3 regions of the Empedobacter sp. ULE_I140 genome follow, and region 3 is predicted to be linked to each of the others. Evidence: riboswitches for the same ligand, from Rfam matches in the RefSeq annotation. Region 3 holds a riboswitch; each other region holds the start of a gene.
What was found. A riboswitch is a leader RNA that binds a small molecule or an ion and turns the genes downstream of it on or off. The one in region 3 is predicted to bind cobalamin.
Positions count from the first base shown of each region.

Region 1 (4,618 bases), 2.3 Mb from region 3:
ATTCAACCATTTTTTCTTCTTTCGTTTCTATTGAACACATCAAACATTTGAAGTCAATAGAACCTGAATTAGTTTTCAAATCAGCCAAAAACATTTGAACTTTTTTCTTATCCTTTTCCGAAACAAAGTCTAAGAAATTTTTTGAACGAATTAATTGGTCATTTTTAACTTCTAAAACTTTTTTAAAAGCTGGGTTAATTGATTTCAATACACCATTAATATCAGCAACTCCAATTAAATTATTCGAAATTTTATAGATATTTTGAAAGTAAGCAGCGTCTTTTTTTCGTTTTTTACTGACCAATAATTTTGTAATATTTTTCCCTAATTGAATCAATAAATTGCGTTGTTTTTCGTCTAACGTTCTTGGATAATGATCGTTTACACATAATGTCCCCAAAACATTTCCATTGTCATCAATCAACGGAACACCAGCATAAAACTTAATATTTGCAGCTTTTACTCCAGCAATATTTTTGCAGGTTCAAATTTCGTCACATCATCAATCACCAAAATTTCTTCTTCCATTAAAGAAAATTGACAAATAGTTTGTTGACGTGGAACAATATCTACATCTATTCCACAATTTGCTTTAATCACTTGATAATTTTCATCAAAAATAGAAATTAACGCAATTGGCGCATTACAAATCAAACTCGCAGCATTTGCAAAAACCTCCAACTCTTCGTCTTTATCATGTCCTTGCAAATTATAATCGTAAACGGCTTGCAATCTTTGCTTTTCGTTCGTTGGGATGTGAAAATTTTCCATTAAAAATTGATCTTATTTAAAAGGTAAGTAGAGGTGGTTAAAGATATTACATAAATCCAAATATTCTAAATCTATTATTTCTAAAAATAAAATCAACCTTTTTATTCATAAAATCATCTCTATTATAACTCTAAACATTAAAAAATATGAAAAATCCAATTCCTTCCAAAAAGAAATTAACAAACAAAAATTTCTGTACAAAATGTCAACATAAAATCACTGACTTTTCTAATTTGACAAATGACGAAATTTAGAATGAATTTCAGAAAAGCAACGTTCATTGTGGTATTTTTCATCCAAGTCAATTAGGTCTAAATCTTTTTAAGAAAACGATTTATAATGTCATGATTTTTTCTGCTTTTGGGTTATTAAATTCATGTACAAATGGACAGGATAAACCAAATTGTACAGAACCTTTAGTTGCAAAAAATGATTCGATTCAAAAAGAAAAAATAAAATTCAAAATAAAAGTTAATTTTGGAAATTCTAACTTAGAAATCAAAACATATCGTTTGTTAATTAATGATGAATTAGTAGAAAGTAAATTAAACGTTGGCGAGGAATATACAATACAATTTGAGACTTTAAAAAATACTGAACTTAACCTAAGATTAGCTTCAAATGAAATAAATTCAGAAGTTTATAAATCTTATTCATTTAAAAATTTTCCGAATAAAGTTAATTTAAACACTTCTGATTTTGAAGAGCAAGTCGTTTTGATGGGAGATATAGTGATTGATGAAAATTTTGTCCCAGAAAAATAATTTATTACCTTGCTAACACAAAAGGGAATCGAGTGCAAATCTCGAGCTGTCGCGCAACTGTAAGTAGAGAAAAACTATAAGCCAGATCACTTTTTAGATGATGCTTTCGCGATTGAAGCTCAATCAAAACTACATGTATTTTATTATTTGTTGAATTGATTGCACTTGATTTCGAAAGCATTTTTTATTAAAATTTAATTTAGTATCAAATGCAAAAAGAAGAAATTCAACACATTATTGATCTTAAAACAAAACCGCTTGGAGCCTTAGGTTTATTAGAAAAAATCGCACTTAAAATTGGTTTGGTTCAACAAAAAAAACAGTTAGAATTAACAAAACCTCATCTGATTGTTTTCGCAAGCGACCATGGAATTGCACAATCTGGTGTTAGTGCGTACCCTGCGGAAGTTACGCCTCAAATGGTTTTTAATTTCCTAAATAATGGGGCGGCAATTAATGTTTTTTGTAATCAAAATGAGATTGATTTAACCATTGTTGACGCTGGTGTAAATTATGATTTCGCGGATTATTCGGTTTTGAAAAATTGTAAAGTAGCCAAATCAACCAAAAATTTCTTGTACGAACCTGCCATGACCTTCGATCAATTGGAACAATGTTTTGATTATTCGAAGACAATTGTGAACGAAATCGCTCAAAACGGAACAAATATTATTGGTTTTGGCGAAATGGGAATTGGGAACACTTCTTCTTCGTCAATGCTTGTTCATTATTTGACTGATTTACCTTTGGAGCAATGTGTAGGACGCGGAACAGGTTTGAATGATGAGCAATTACAGAATAAAATGAATATTCTAAATGAAGCGAAGAAAACACATGGAAAAATTACTGATCCAAAACAAATTTTAGCCACTTTTGGCGGTTTTGAAGTTGCTCAAATGACAGCTTCAATGCTATCTGCTTACGAACACAATATACTGTTGATGATTGATGGTTACATCGCTTCGGCTGCAATTTTAGTTGCGTCGAAATTAAAGCCAGAAATTTTAAATAACGCTATTTTCTGTCATCAAAGTGATGAATCTGGACACCAATATTTATTGAATTATTTCAACGAAGAACCAATTCTGAACATCAATTTGCGCGTTGGCGAAGGAACCGGTTGTGCGTTGGCTTATCCAATTATCAAAAGTGCTGTAAACTTTTACAATGACATGGCAAGTTTCGAATCTGCAGGCGTTAGTAACAAAGAAACTGAAGTAGAATGCTAAAAAAGGAAATCACTTATTTTTTAACAGCTTTGATGTTTTTTACAAGAATTCCGATTCCGTTCAAAATTCCATATAGCAACGAAATTATGAATCAATCACAAAAATATTATGCAGCAATTGGTTTATTAGTTGGCGCTTTCAACGCATTGATTTATACTATTTGTCAATTTATTTTACCTGTTGATATCGCCATTATTATGACAATGATTACAAGTGTTTTGTTGACTGGCGCCTTTCACGAAGACGGTTTCACCGATGTTTGCGATAGTTTTGGAGGTGGTTATGGCAAAGAAAAAATCTTGACAATTATGAAAGATAGCCGAATTGGAGCTTACGGCGTAATTGGCGTTATCTTATTGTTGTTATTGAAATTTACTTCATTGGTTCATATTGCAGAAAATAATTTTTGGTTGATGATTTTTACTTTAATTTCAGCACATTCGGTTAGTCGTTTTTTTTCTGGAATGATGATTTATACCCACGAATATGTGACAGATATCGACAAAAGTAAATCGAAACCTATGGCAAATAAAGCACTTCCGATAAAAAATCTTGTCATAAGTTCTCTTTTCTGTCTTTTGCCTTTTATTGTTTTTAGCGAATGGAAATTCTTGTTGATTTTACCACTTTGTTACATAGGAAAAGTTTATTTGGGCTGGTATTTCAAAAAATATATTGGCGGATATACGGGCGATTGCTTGGGAACAGTGCAACAAGTTACCGAAGTTTTGTTTTATCTTGGCGTTTTAATTCTATGCAAGTTTCTGTAATTCGACATACAAAAGTTAATGTTCCTTCATCGGTTTGTTACGGACAAACTGATGTGGAATTAGCTGATACTTTTCATCAAGAAGTAGTACAAATTCATACTAAGATCGAAAACGACTTTGAGATAATTTTTTCAAGTCCACTGAGTCGCTGTCAACGATTAGCAGAAACTTTCTCGAATGAAATTATTTTTGATGAACGATTAAAAGAATTCAATTTTGGAGATTGGGAAATGAAATCGTGGAACGAAATTCCTTCGTTAGAAATAGAACCTTGGTACGCCGATTTTGTCGAAACTAAAACACCAAATGGTGAATCGATGCAAGAAATATCAGAAAGACTTTTTAATTTTATGGACGAATTACGAAATACTCAACACGAAAAAGTGCTGATTGTTACACATGGCGGAATCATACGTTTGATGTGGTGTTATTTGTTGCAAATACCAATCAAAAATGCATTCAAAATACCTATAAATTATGGTGAAATGTTTCAGTTTAATTTAGGAAAAACAAATGAGGAAGATTTTATTTTGAGCAAAGAATAAACTACAAACATTTTATCTTTTCTAACGACTTCCATTCATGTTCGATATTGGTCATCAGAATTGCGTTATCAAACTGAACAGAACCTTTTGGAAAGATTGTTTCATTTTCAAAAAAGCTTGATTTCACATGTAAAACTTCCAAAGATTCTACTTCACAATTATAGGTTTCGAGTTTTAGACCTTCAAAATTATTTCCATGTGGAGAATAACCGACAGAACCATTCTCGAAGAATTTTGAAACTTCATCCAACGTTTCGAAAATCGAATTCGAATTAAATTCAACAGATTTTTTTGCATCAATTTCAATTCGTGTATCGTCAGAACTCGTGAAATCTAAATGATAATTATCGTTTTCTTCTATAACATTAAACTTCGCAAAATAATGTTTCCCAGGAAAAATTCGACCACCAACAAGCGTATTCAATTTTAGCGAAGTATCTCGCCTCGGAATATATACACCTTCTTTTGTCACGCCATTTTCCTCCCATTCAACCGCAATTCGATGCGCTGCATTTTCAGAATTCACTCCTACAAAATCA
Region 1 covers NZ_JBQMTX010000001.1:2,868,052-2,872,669, forward strand. The annotation lists gene ACTS9J_RS13875 (response regulator) at 1-400, opposite strand, end outside; gene ACTS9J_RS13880 (hypothetical protein) at 460-771, opposite strand; gene ACTS9J_RS13885 (hypothetical protein) at 1,116-1,535, shown strand; cobalamin riboswitch at 1,514-1,643, shown strand; gene cobT (nicotinate-nucleotide--dimethylbenzimidazole phosphoribosyltransferase) at 1,745-2,764, shown strand; gene ACTS9J_RS13895 (adenosylcobinamide-GDP ribazoletransferase) at 2,758-3,534, shown strand; gene cobC (alpha-ribazole phosphatase) at 3,519-4,079, shown strand; gene ACTS9J_RS13905 (DUF2071 domain-containing protein) at 4,081-4,618, opposite strand, start outside.
Region 1: another riboswitch for cobalamin. It lies ahead of cobT (nicotinate-nucleotide--dimethylbenzimidazole phosphoribosyltransferase); the one in region 3 lies ahead of ACTS9J_RS02520 (TonB-dependent receptor plug domain-containing protein).

Region 2 (4,618 bases), 240 kb from region 3:
GCTGATAACCTACCGTCACTTGTCGCGTAACCGATAAATTAATCGTATCAATTTCGACTACTTTTCCTAAAGGTGCTTTCGGATCGATTGTAACAGGACCAGCATACGAAGATGCATACGCTTTACCATTTGCAAACGTGATGTAACGACCATTTTCCAAAGGAATTGTTCCCAAATGTTTGGCTGTTCTTGCATCCATTACTTCGATAAAGTTTGATACATTGATAACCGCATATAATTTATTTCCATAAATTTTTATATCATTCCCAACATCACCCAATTCCTTTACCATAGTAGGATTTACGGTTGCATATATGTTTCGATTATAAGTTCCTGTTGTAAAGTCCATATAATCTACCGTAGCCATATTGCTTCCCATATTTCCTTCGTTTAGCAAATAAAAACCAACGACATCTGTTTTTTCGGGATCAGTTACACCTTCTTCTTCTTTCTCAATCAAATAAGTATCTTGTTGACAAGCATAAAAAGTGATTGCTGTTAAAAAACAGACGAATAATTGTTTGAAATTTCTCATAAGTTTGCGCTTAGTATTAGTTTGAATTGTCTTCCTGGCATTGGATAATTTAAAACCACATCATATTGCTGATTCAAAATATTATTTAATTCAAAAGAAACTTTGAACAAATTTTGATTCAACCTAAATTCTTTATGTATTCCTAAATCATTTGTAAACCAAGGATTAAGACGATTTATTTTAATATTATCTTGATGAACATTGTAACGTTCGCCCACATAAATAAAACTGTAATTAAAATTCCACGTTTTATAAGAAGCAGCTAACACAAAAGAGCCACTATGTTTTGGTGTATATGGAATTTGATTTTTGTAGTAACTTTTCTTCGAATTCGAATAATCCAACGCTTGCAAAAAACCATAGTTAAGCATTGGTGAAACTTCTATTTCTCCTAGTTGGAATGTTGATCGAATTTTAACATCCAACCCTTTTATTCTAACTTCATCCAAATTCAACATCGTAAAACGAAACAGGCTTCCCGAAGGCGCAGCAACAATTTTATCAGTTACTTCATTGTAAAAAGCATCGGCTTGAATTGTAATATTTTTGAAAAAATTTGGAGTTGATTTAGAATATGTAAAACCAACATTATATTGAGTTGAATATTCTGGTCGAAGATTAGAATAACCAATACTAGTATAATACAAATCGTTGAACGTTGGCATTCTAAAAATACGTTTGTAAAATGCTCTGACATTAAAATCATGAGATTTGAATGGTTGATAATTGGCAATAATTGTTGGCGTCCATACATTTTTATCTGGAGCACTTGTGTTCATTTCTACTGATTCTTTTACAAAAGTTCCCAATAAACTTCCTTGCAAACTCAAACCTCCAAGACGATAAGTAGACGCGAACGCAACAAGATTTGTATGACGAGAAGGAAAAGAAAAATTCTTTAAATCTGCTCCCATATTATTAAACTGATAATCTGTTGCAACATTCACATCCCAATTATCTGTAATCGAATAAAGATTTGCCCAAGACACATAAAACTCGCGTTGTGTGTACTTATTTTCTGTTTTTACGGTCGAAACTGTATCTGTATAATGAGTGAAATCGTAAGCAAATTTTGCGTTTATCTTCGATTGAAAGTTTCTGAATCGTTTTTCATATTTTCCTTGAACAAAATAATTTCGATCAACCAAAGTTTGTCCACGTCCATCAAATCGACCACGAACAATTGCGGCAGGAATTCCACGATCAGAATCATATAAATATCCTTTTACATTCCAATTCGATTGATTTCCTTTTCCGATCAATCCTAATTCCAAACGTTTCGCATCAACTTGTCCATCTCTACGTTTCAAAACTGTATCGTATGCAGTTGTTCCATCCAAATTTTTGCGTTGATAACGAAATTTATATACACCATTGGTTTTAACATATTCAGCACTCAAAACAGCACATAATCTGTCCGTAATTTTTTGTTCAATACGAATAGAAGGATTGATTAATTGAATCGAACCTATCTTATAACGAAGTGTAGCATTCGTTTTTTTATCACCAATGAAAACAGGTTTTTTGGTTTGAAGATAAATAGCAGAAGCAGAAGCATAATCTTTCGCTGATTGAAAAATATTACTTTTTTGACCATTATATAAAGAAATCATTTCCATATCGTCTAAAGAAAATTTTCCTAAATCGACAATTCCATTCTGCGCATTTCCAAGTTGAATTCCATCATAAAAAACTGCAACATGTTGAGATCCCATCCCACGAACATCAATAGTTTTTAAACCTCCAACTCCACCGTAATCTTTAATTTGCACTCCTGCAAAAAAACGAACAGCATCTGCCACAGAATGGCTATTTAAAGCCTCTAGTTCCGCTCCTTTCAATTCCTGAACAGGAACAACGGCTTTTACATTATTTTTTAAAATATTAACTTGCTGAAGCTCTAAAATACTATCATGAATAATTTGCGCAGAGGCTATGCGACATGAAAGCAAAATCAAGCTGCAACAAATAATTATAGTTTTTAGATTTCTCATTTAGCAATAATCAATTGTTGCTAACGAGAGTATATGAAGAAGTATTGAAAGGACGAACCTATCCAAAATTTGAACTTCACGCTTTAGTCCCCGAAAGCATTCAACATTTATCATTTTGGTAGGTCTTCTGACTTACTCCTTTTTTAGAAATCCTTCCCATTAAAAACAGTGGATATAATGTATCTAAAAAATATGGAGCTTACAGCAGCGGGTCTGTTCAGGATTTTCACCTGATTCCCTGTTACCGAACGGTTAAGTTCGCACCAAATGTTAATCAAAAGTAAAATTATTATTTTGAATAAACAATTAAATCTTTATCAATAATTGCTAAATAAAAAAAGCTAACTCATTCGTTAGCTTCTTCTTTTACTTTATTTATTTCGATCACTTCTCCAGTTTCATCAACCTGAACCGCAATCTTTTCATAATTCCATTTATCAAATTCTTTCTCTCCTACAATAATTGCAGTTCCAGAACCTTTTGTTCCTTTTATAGGTACAGAAATGTTAGCTTCACCAATATCATTTGTAATAGAAATATTTCCAGTAAAAACTCCGTTCGTTTTAACATCCGTACCCAATTTCTGCTGAACTTCAACATTTTGATTAATAATATTAATTGCATGTTTCGTTACATCACTATCCGAAGTTATCTTACTAAAACCCCAAAAAGCACCACCAATTAACAATCCAAAAAATAAAATCACAAACGACAAACAGCCAACAGGCACAACCCATTTCCAATTACGTTTAAACCAACTTTCCTTTGGTAACAATTGATTATCATACTGATTTTCTTCCATAATATATAGGTTTTGAGTAAAGATAATAAATTTGGGCGTTCCCTCGCTCTTTGCCTTCCATTTATATTATTCATAGAATAAGCAAAATAATACAAACACAGCTAATGCAAATCGCTCGGTCGGGCTATCCGTTGCAATCTTTTGTAAAAGAAGATTAGAAGTGATTACAGGAAATACAATTTCTACAAAAGGATTTCCACTGCTATCCCTAACGCGGGTTTTAAGTTCTGAGTTTTGAGTAATAAGTTATAAGACATAAGATTTAAGACTGACAATAAAAATCTACAAAGGAGTGTTATCGAGTTATGAGTTGTAAGTTCTGAGTTAGTTGTAAAAAGGAAGCTTTCTTTTTATCAAGAAGAAGCTTCTTGTTGACTAATTAGAAGCCTCTTGTTGGATGAAAGCAAGCTTCTTGTTTTATAAAACATAGTCTGGAGATGCGTAAAGCTTACAGCGTTCAGCTAAAGCGCGACGTATAACCACAAAAAAAGCCTCAAGTTGTTCACTTGAGGCTTTTGATAAAAACTGGCGACGACCTACTCTCCCGTAAGTAACAGTACCATCGGCGCAGGCAGGCTTAACTTCTCTGTTCGGAATGGGAAGAGGTGAGCCCTGCAGCTATAGTCACCCTAATATTTTTGTATAGGTTTAGTTCCTATTATATCTTGACATTATTAGAAGCTCTATGCATTAAGCTTAAAGCCTTCACACAATCTTTGGTATTACATTATTAATCCAAATAAGATTAACTAACCTTCTCTATGACGATTAAATCAATCTTAGTATTTAATCTTTTTAATTTTTGATATTGCTATCATTATCTTTGATTCGTTCTACTTTTTTAGAAAAAGTCTATGGGTAATTAGTACTACTCGACTATGACATCACTGCCTTTACATCTATAGCCTATCAACGTTGTAGTCTACAACGACCCTTTAAAGAAGTCTTATCTTGCGGCGAGTTTCGCACTTATATGCTTTCAGTGCTTATCTCTTCCAAACGTAGCTACTCAGCGGTGCACCTGGCGGCACAACTGATACACCAGAGGTTTGTTCAACACGGTCCTCTCGTACTAGAGTCAACTCCGCTCAAACTTCTAACGATCACAACAGATAGAGACCGAACTGTCTCACGACGTTCTGAACCCAGCTCGCGTGCCACTTTAATGGGCGAACAGCCCAACCCTTGGGACCTTCTCCAGCCCCAGGATGTGACGAGCCGACATCGAGGTGCCGAACCTCCCCGTCGATGTGAGCTCTTGGGGGAGACTAGCCTGTTATCCCCGGA
Region 2 covers NZ_JBQMTX010000001.1:302,284-306,901, reverse strand. The annotation lists gene ACTS9J_RS01445 (DUF5074 domain-containing protein) at 1-535, opposite strand, end outside; gene ACTS9J_RS01440 (TonB-dependent receptor) at 532-2,529, opposite strand; cobalamin riboswitch at 2,629-2,812, opposite strand; gene ACTS9J_RS01435 (cytochrome c oxidase assembly factor Coa1 family protein) at 2,876-3,331, opposite strand; rRNA gene rrf (5S ribosomal RNA) at 3,855-3,963, opposite strand; rRNA gene ACTS9J_RS01425 (23S ribosomal RNA) at 4,174-4,618, opposite strand, start outside.
Region 2: another riboswitch for cobalamin. It lies ahead of ACTS9J_RS01440 (TonB-dependent receptor); the one in region 3 lies ahead of ACTS9J_RS02520 (TonB-dependent receptor plug domain-containing protein).

Region 3 (4,618 bases):
ATGTGTTGTCTCGAAATCGTAATTGTAATAATTCACCGTTTTATGCGCAAAAATTCCTTTCGCACTTTCTTTTTTACTCAACAACGACATATCCAACATCGCATATTCTTTCTTTGGATAAAAAATAGAATCGTTTGGAATATCATATTCTAGATTCATGAAAATATTACGCACAAAATTCACGTTCATTTCTTTCGTTGTTTCCATCACAACCTCTTTCACTGCATAAGCATCTTTCGAAATATATAATTCTCCTTTGAATGTCAATTCGCCTTCGCGACGCGGATAATATTTGATTCGATAAGATTCTATTCCATCTACATCAACTGTATCTTTCAATTCGTAATCATAAACTGCGAAACCATCTGTTGCAATTGGACTCACAAATTTGATGTCCAAAATATTGACACGATTATCATAAATATCAATATCACGGAAAAGATTTTTTACCGTAGAAGCTACCACTTCATTTTTCTCGAAACCTGATGTTTTATTCGCAATTAATTCTCGACGCTCCTTTGTTGAAGGTTTATTAATTCCCGCAACATTGTAAATCGACTCATTCAAGAAGGCAGGTAAATATGTTTTTCCGTTGATAGAAGAAGTATCTACTTTCTCGAAAACAAACTCCATTCCTTTAAAAATCTTACGTTTCATAAAAGTTGAATCGATATTACTAATATCAAATTGCAACTTTTCGTATTCATCATATTGGTAATGTGGCGCTAATTTTAGTCCATTTTTCTTTTTACGCTTCCATACTTCACGTAAAATAGCATACGCTGGATTTTCTTTCTTTTTAAGACGTTTTTTCTTTGCCGAAACAACCGCAGTTTGTAAATCTACCGTTCCGTCATCTTCTTCTGAAGTATTGTCTTCTGCTAAAAATAATTGAGCAATAAAATTATAATCGATTTTATTTTCGATTACATAATCAGAAGTTTCGTATCCATTTTTTGATACGACAATTTTATTTGTATTCGAACTAGATTCGATATAAAAAGTACCATCAGAGTTTGATGTTGCACTTACTTTAAGTTCTGGTAAACGAATATCTGCGTAAGGAATAGGCTTCTGAGTTTCAGAATCGATGACCTTTCCTTGGATTTTTACTTGCGCGTGAACAGACGCTAGAACAACTATAAAAAAAGCTGTTATATAACTTTTCATCAATAAGATTTGGTTAAAAAAATAAAGTCTAGCAAAATGTATGCTAGACTTTACAAATATAGTTTATAAATCTTAATTATTTATACATCACAGCTTTTACAGCTTCAACTACATCTTTTGCATTAGGAATCCAAGTCTCATACAAGTTTGGAGCATAAGGTGCTGATGTATCTTTTGTTGTGATACGTTTGATTGGTGCATCTAAATAATCAAATGCTTTTTGTTGAACCATATATGTAATTTCTGAAGCAACTGAAGCGAAAGGCCAAGCTTCTTCTAAAACTACCAAACGATTTGTTTTCTTAACAGATTTGAAAATTGTATCATAATCTAATGGACGAACTGTACGTAAGTCAATTACTTCTACAGAAATTCCTTCTTTTGCTAATTCATCAGCAGCAATGTAAGCTTGCTTAATAATTTTCCCGAAAGAAACTAACGTTACATCTGTACCTTCACGTTTGATTTCTGCTTTACCAATTTCGATTGTGTATTCTTCATCTGGCATTTCCATTTTATCTCCATACATCTGTTCAGATTCCATGAAAATTACTGGATCGTTATCACGAATTGCAGATTTTAATAAACCTTTTGCATCATAAGGGTTTGAAGGAACAATTACTTTAAGACCTGGTACATTTGCATACCAATTCTCAAAAGCTTGTGAGTGTGTTGCACCTAATTGTCCTGCAGAAGCAGTAGGTCCTCTAAATACAATTGGACAGTTGAATTGTCCTCCTGACATTTGATAAATTTTTGCAGCGTTATTGATAATTTGGTCAATAGACACTAATGAGAAGTTGAATGTCATATATTCTACGATTGGACGACATCCCGTCATTGTAGATCCAATTGCGATTCCAGAAAAACCAGCCTCTGCGATTGGCGCATCAATTACACGTTCTGCTCCAAATTCGTCTAACATTCCTTTCGAAGCTTTGTACGCTCCGTTGTATTCTGCTACTTCTTCTCCAATTAAAAATATAGATTCATCGCGACGCATTTCTTCACTCATTGCCTCTGCGATTACTTCTCTAAATGTTTTTATAGCCATTTTATGCGATTTCGTTCTTTATTATATTTTTTCCTAAAGCAAATGTAATAAAAAACTTGCGAATTATTTAAAACGAATTCATTCAATAAAAAAATCCCAAAATAATCTAAAGTTATTTTGGGATCGAAAAATATTTAAAAAAGAATGTAATCTCTATTTTAGAACCAGCCTTTGTGACCTTCTACATATGTTTTATCAAACTCTTCGTCAGATTTAGTCAAATAAATAATCCCTTCAATAAATCCAATAAGTCCAGCAAATCCAAATGTTACAAAAGTGGCAATAATTTGAATAACTCCTTCTTTTGTATATCCTAAATAGAATTTATGAATTCCTAAATATCCTACTAAAATTCCTAAAATTCCAGCAATGATTTTTTTCTCTGATTTGTACGGCTGATTGTTTTCCATCGTTTTTAAAGTTTAAATAATAATTGTTTTTGTTGGTTACAAATTTAATTTGTCCATCATTCTTAAAAATCACTAGATATAATGATTTTGAATACTGTACAAATAAAATAAATCTGATCTTAATTTAAGGTTAACGATTTAACAATCTACTTTTTATAAAATCAATTGCTTTTCTTTACATTTGCATAAAATGGTGCTCAACGAGTGAGTTAAAAGGGAATTTGGTTCAATTCCAAAACTGTCCCCGCAACTGTAAATTCTAACATACTTTTTGTAAAAGAATAAGTCAGGAAACCTGCCATTGCTAACAAATTAATAGAAAATGTTTTCGGAGGAAAAACAGATTTTAATATGAAAAAACTTTTTCTTTGTTTTAATCTTATCGCTGGAATTGCTTTTGCACAGACGGATACCATCAATTTGAAACCTTTGATTTTGAACGATGCTTTTCTTAAAAATCATTACAAATCTCAAAGTATTATCAAACTTAATGATAGTATTTTAGAGCAAAATCCTAATCAACTGACGCAAGTTTTACAAGCGCAAACGCCAATTTATTTTAAAGAAAATGGACGAGGAATGGTTTCTTCGCCTTCGTTTCGTGGAACTTTAGCTTCGCATACAGCGGTAATTTGGAACGGAATAAATTTCAATTCGCAAACAACAGGACAAACGGATTTTAATTTATTTGCAAGTAATTCGTTTGACGGAATTTTAGTGAAACCAGGAGGCGGAAGTATTGCGTATGGAACAGGTTCTATCGGCGGTACAATTCATTTGTTGAATAAATTTGAGTATGACAAAGGTTTACAGCAAAAAATAAATTTAGGATACGGAAGTTACGATACGTGGTCGGGAAAATATCAGTTGAAATATAGTACAGAAAAATTTAGTTCTTCAATCGATTACGAACGAAATCAATCTGATAATGATTACAAAATTCCGAATCACATGAAGAAGAATTTGAATGGAAAATATTATTTCAATACAATTAATGGAAATTTTGGTTATAAAATCGATCCTAAAAATGAATTGAAACTTTATTCGATGTTCAATTTTGGAAAGCGCGAATTTCCTTTGGTTGACATTGGTTCAACGCCTTCTGGATACGAAAATCAGGATTACCGTTTGATGACAGAATGGAATTTCAATCCAAATGAAAAGTGGCAATCGCAGTTAAAATTAGCTTATATACGAGAAGAAAGCAGTTATTTCAACAATATTCACAAATCTTATTCGGACGATTTACAGGTTGATAACTATATTTTAAAATATTATCTGAATCATCAATTGACCAATAATTTCGAGCTTTCGCTTTTATCTGAAGCTAATTATAATCAAGGAAGTGGAAATAATTTGACTAAAAGCGATCAAAACTCAATCAATTTTGCCTTAATCGCGAAGCATAAATTATCAGATGTTTTGGAATACGAAGCGAGTATTCGTCAAGATTTTTCTGATACGTACCAAAATCCATTTATTTATTCATTGGGTTTTAATTATCGTCCGATTCATTCGTATCAATTAAGAGGAAATGTTTCGAAAAATTTCAGAAATCCAACGTACAATGATTTATTTTGGAAAACTGGTGGAAATCCGGACTTGAAATCAGAATCAGCTTATCAATTTGAACTTGGAAATGATTTTATCAACAAAAATTTAAACATTCAAACCAATATTTTTTATAATAAGTTGAGTGATATGATTCAATGGATTCCGAGTTCGCAAAACAGTTCTTATTGGGTTCCTGTGAACATCAACAAAGCTGAAACCTATGGTTTTGAAATGATTGGAAACTACAAATGGAATGCATTTAGTTTCAATACAACTTATGCATACACCAAAACAAAAGATAAATTTAAAAATAAGGAACTGATGTATTCCCCAAATCATAAATGGACGGCGAGCGCACAATACACTTACAAACGTTTATCTGCTTTTGTACAAAACATTTATACAAGTAAAGTTTTTACCGATTCGCAAG
Region 3 covers NZ_JBQMTX010000001.1:545,231-549,848, reverse strand. The annotation lists gene ACTS9J_RS02535 (DUF5686 family protein) at 1-1,170, opposite strand, end outside; gene ACTS9J_RS02530 (pyruvate dehydrogenase complex E1 component subunit beta) at 1,247-2,224, opposite strand; gene ACTS9J_RS02525 (TM2 domain-containing protein) at 2,383-2,634, opposite strand; cobalamin riboswitch at 2,809-2,951, shown strand; gene ACTS9J_RS02520 (TonB-dependent receptor plug domain-containing protein) at 2,986-4,618, shown strand, end outside.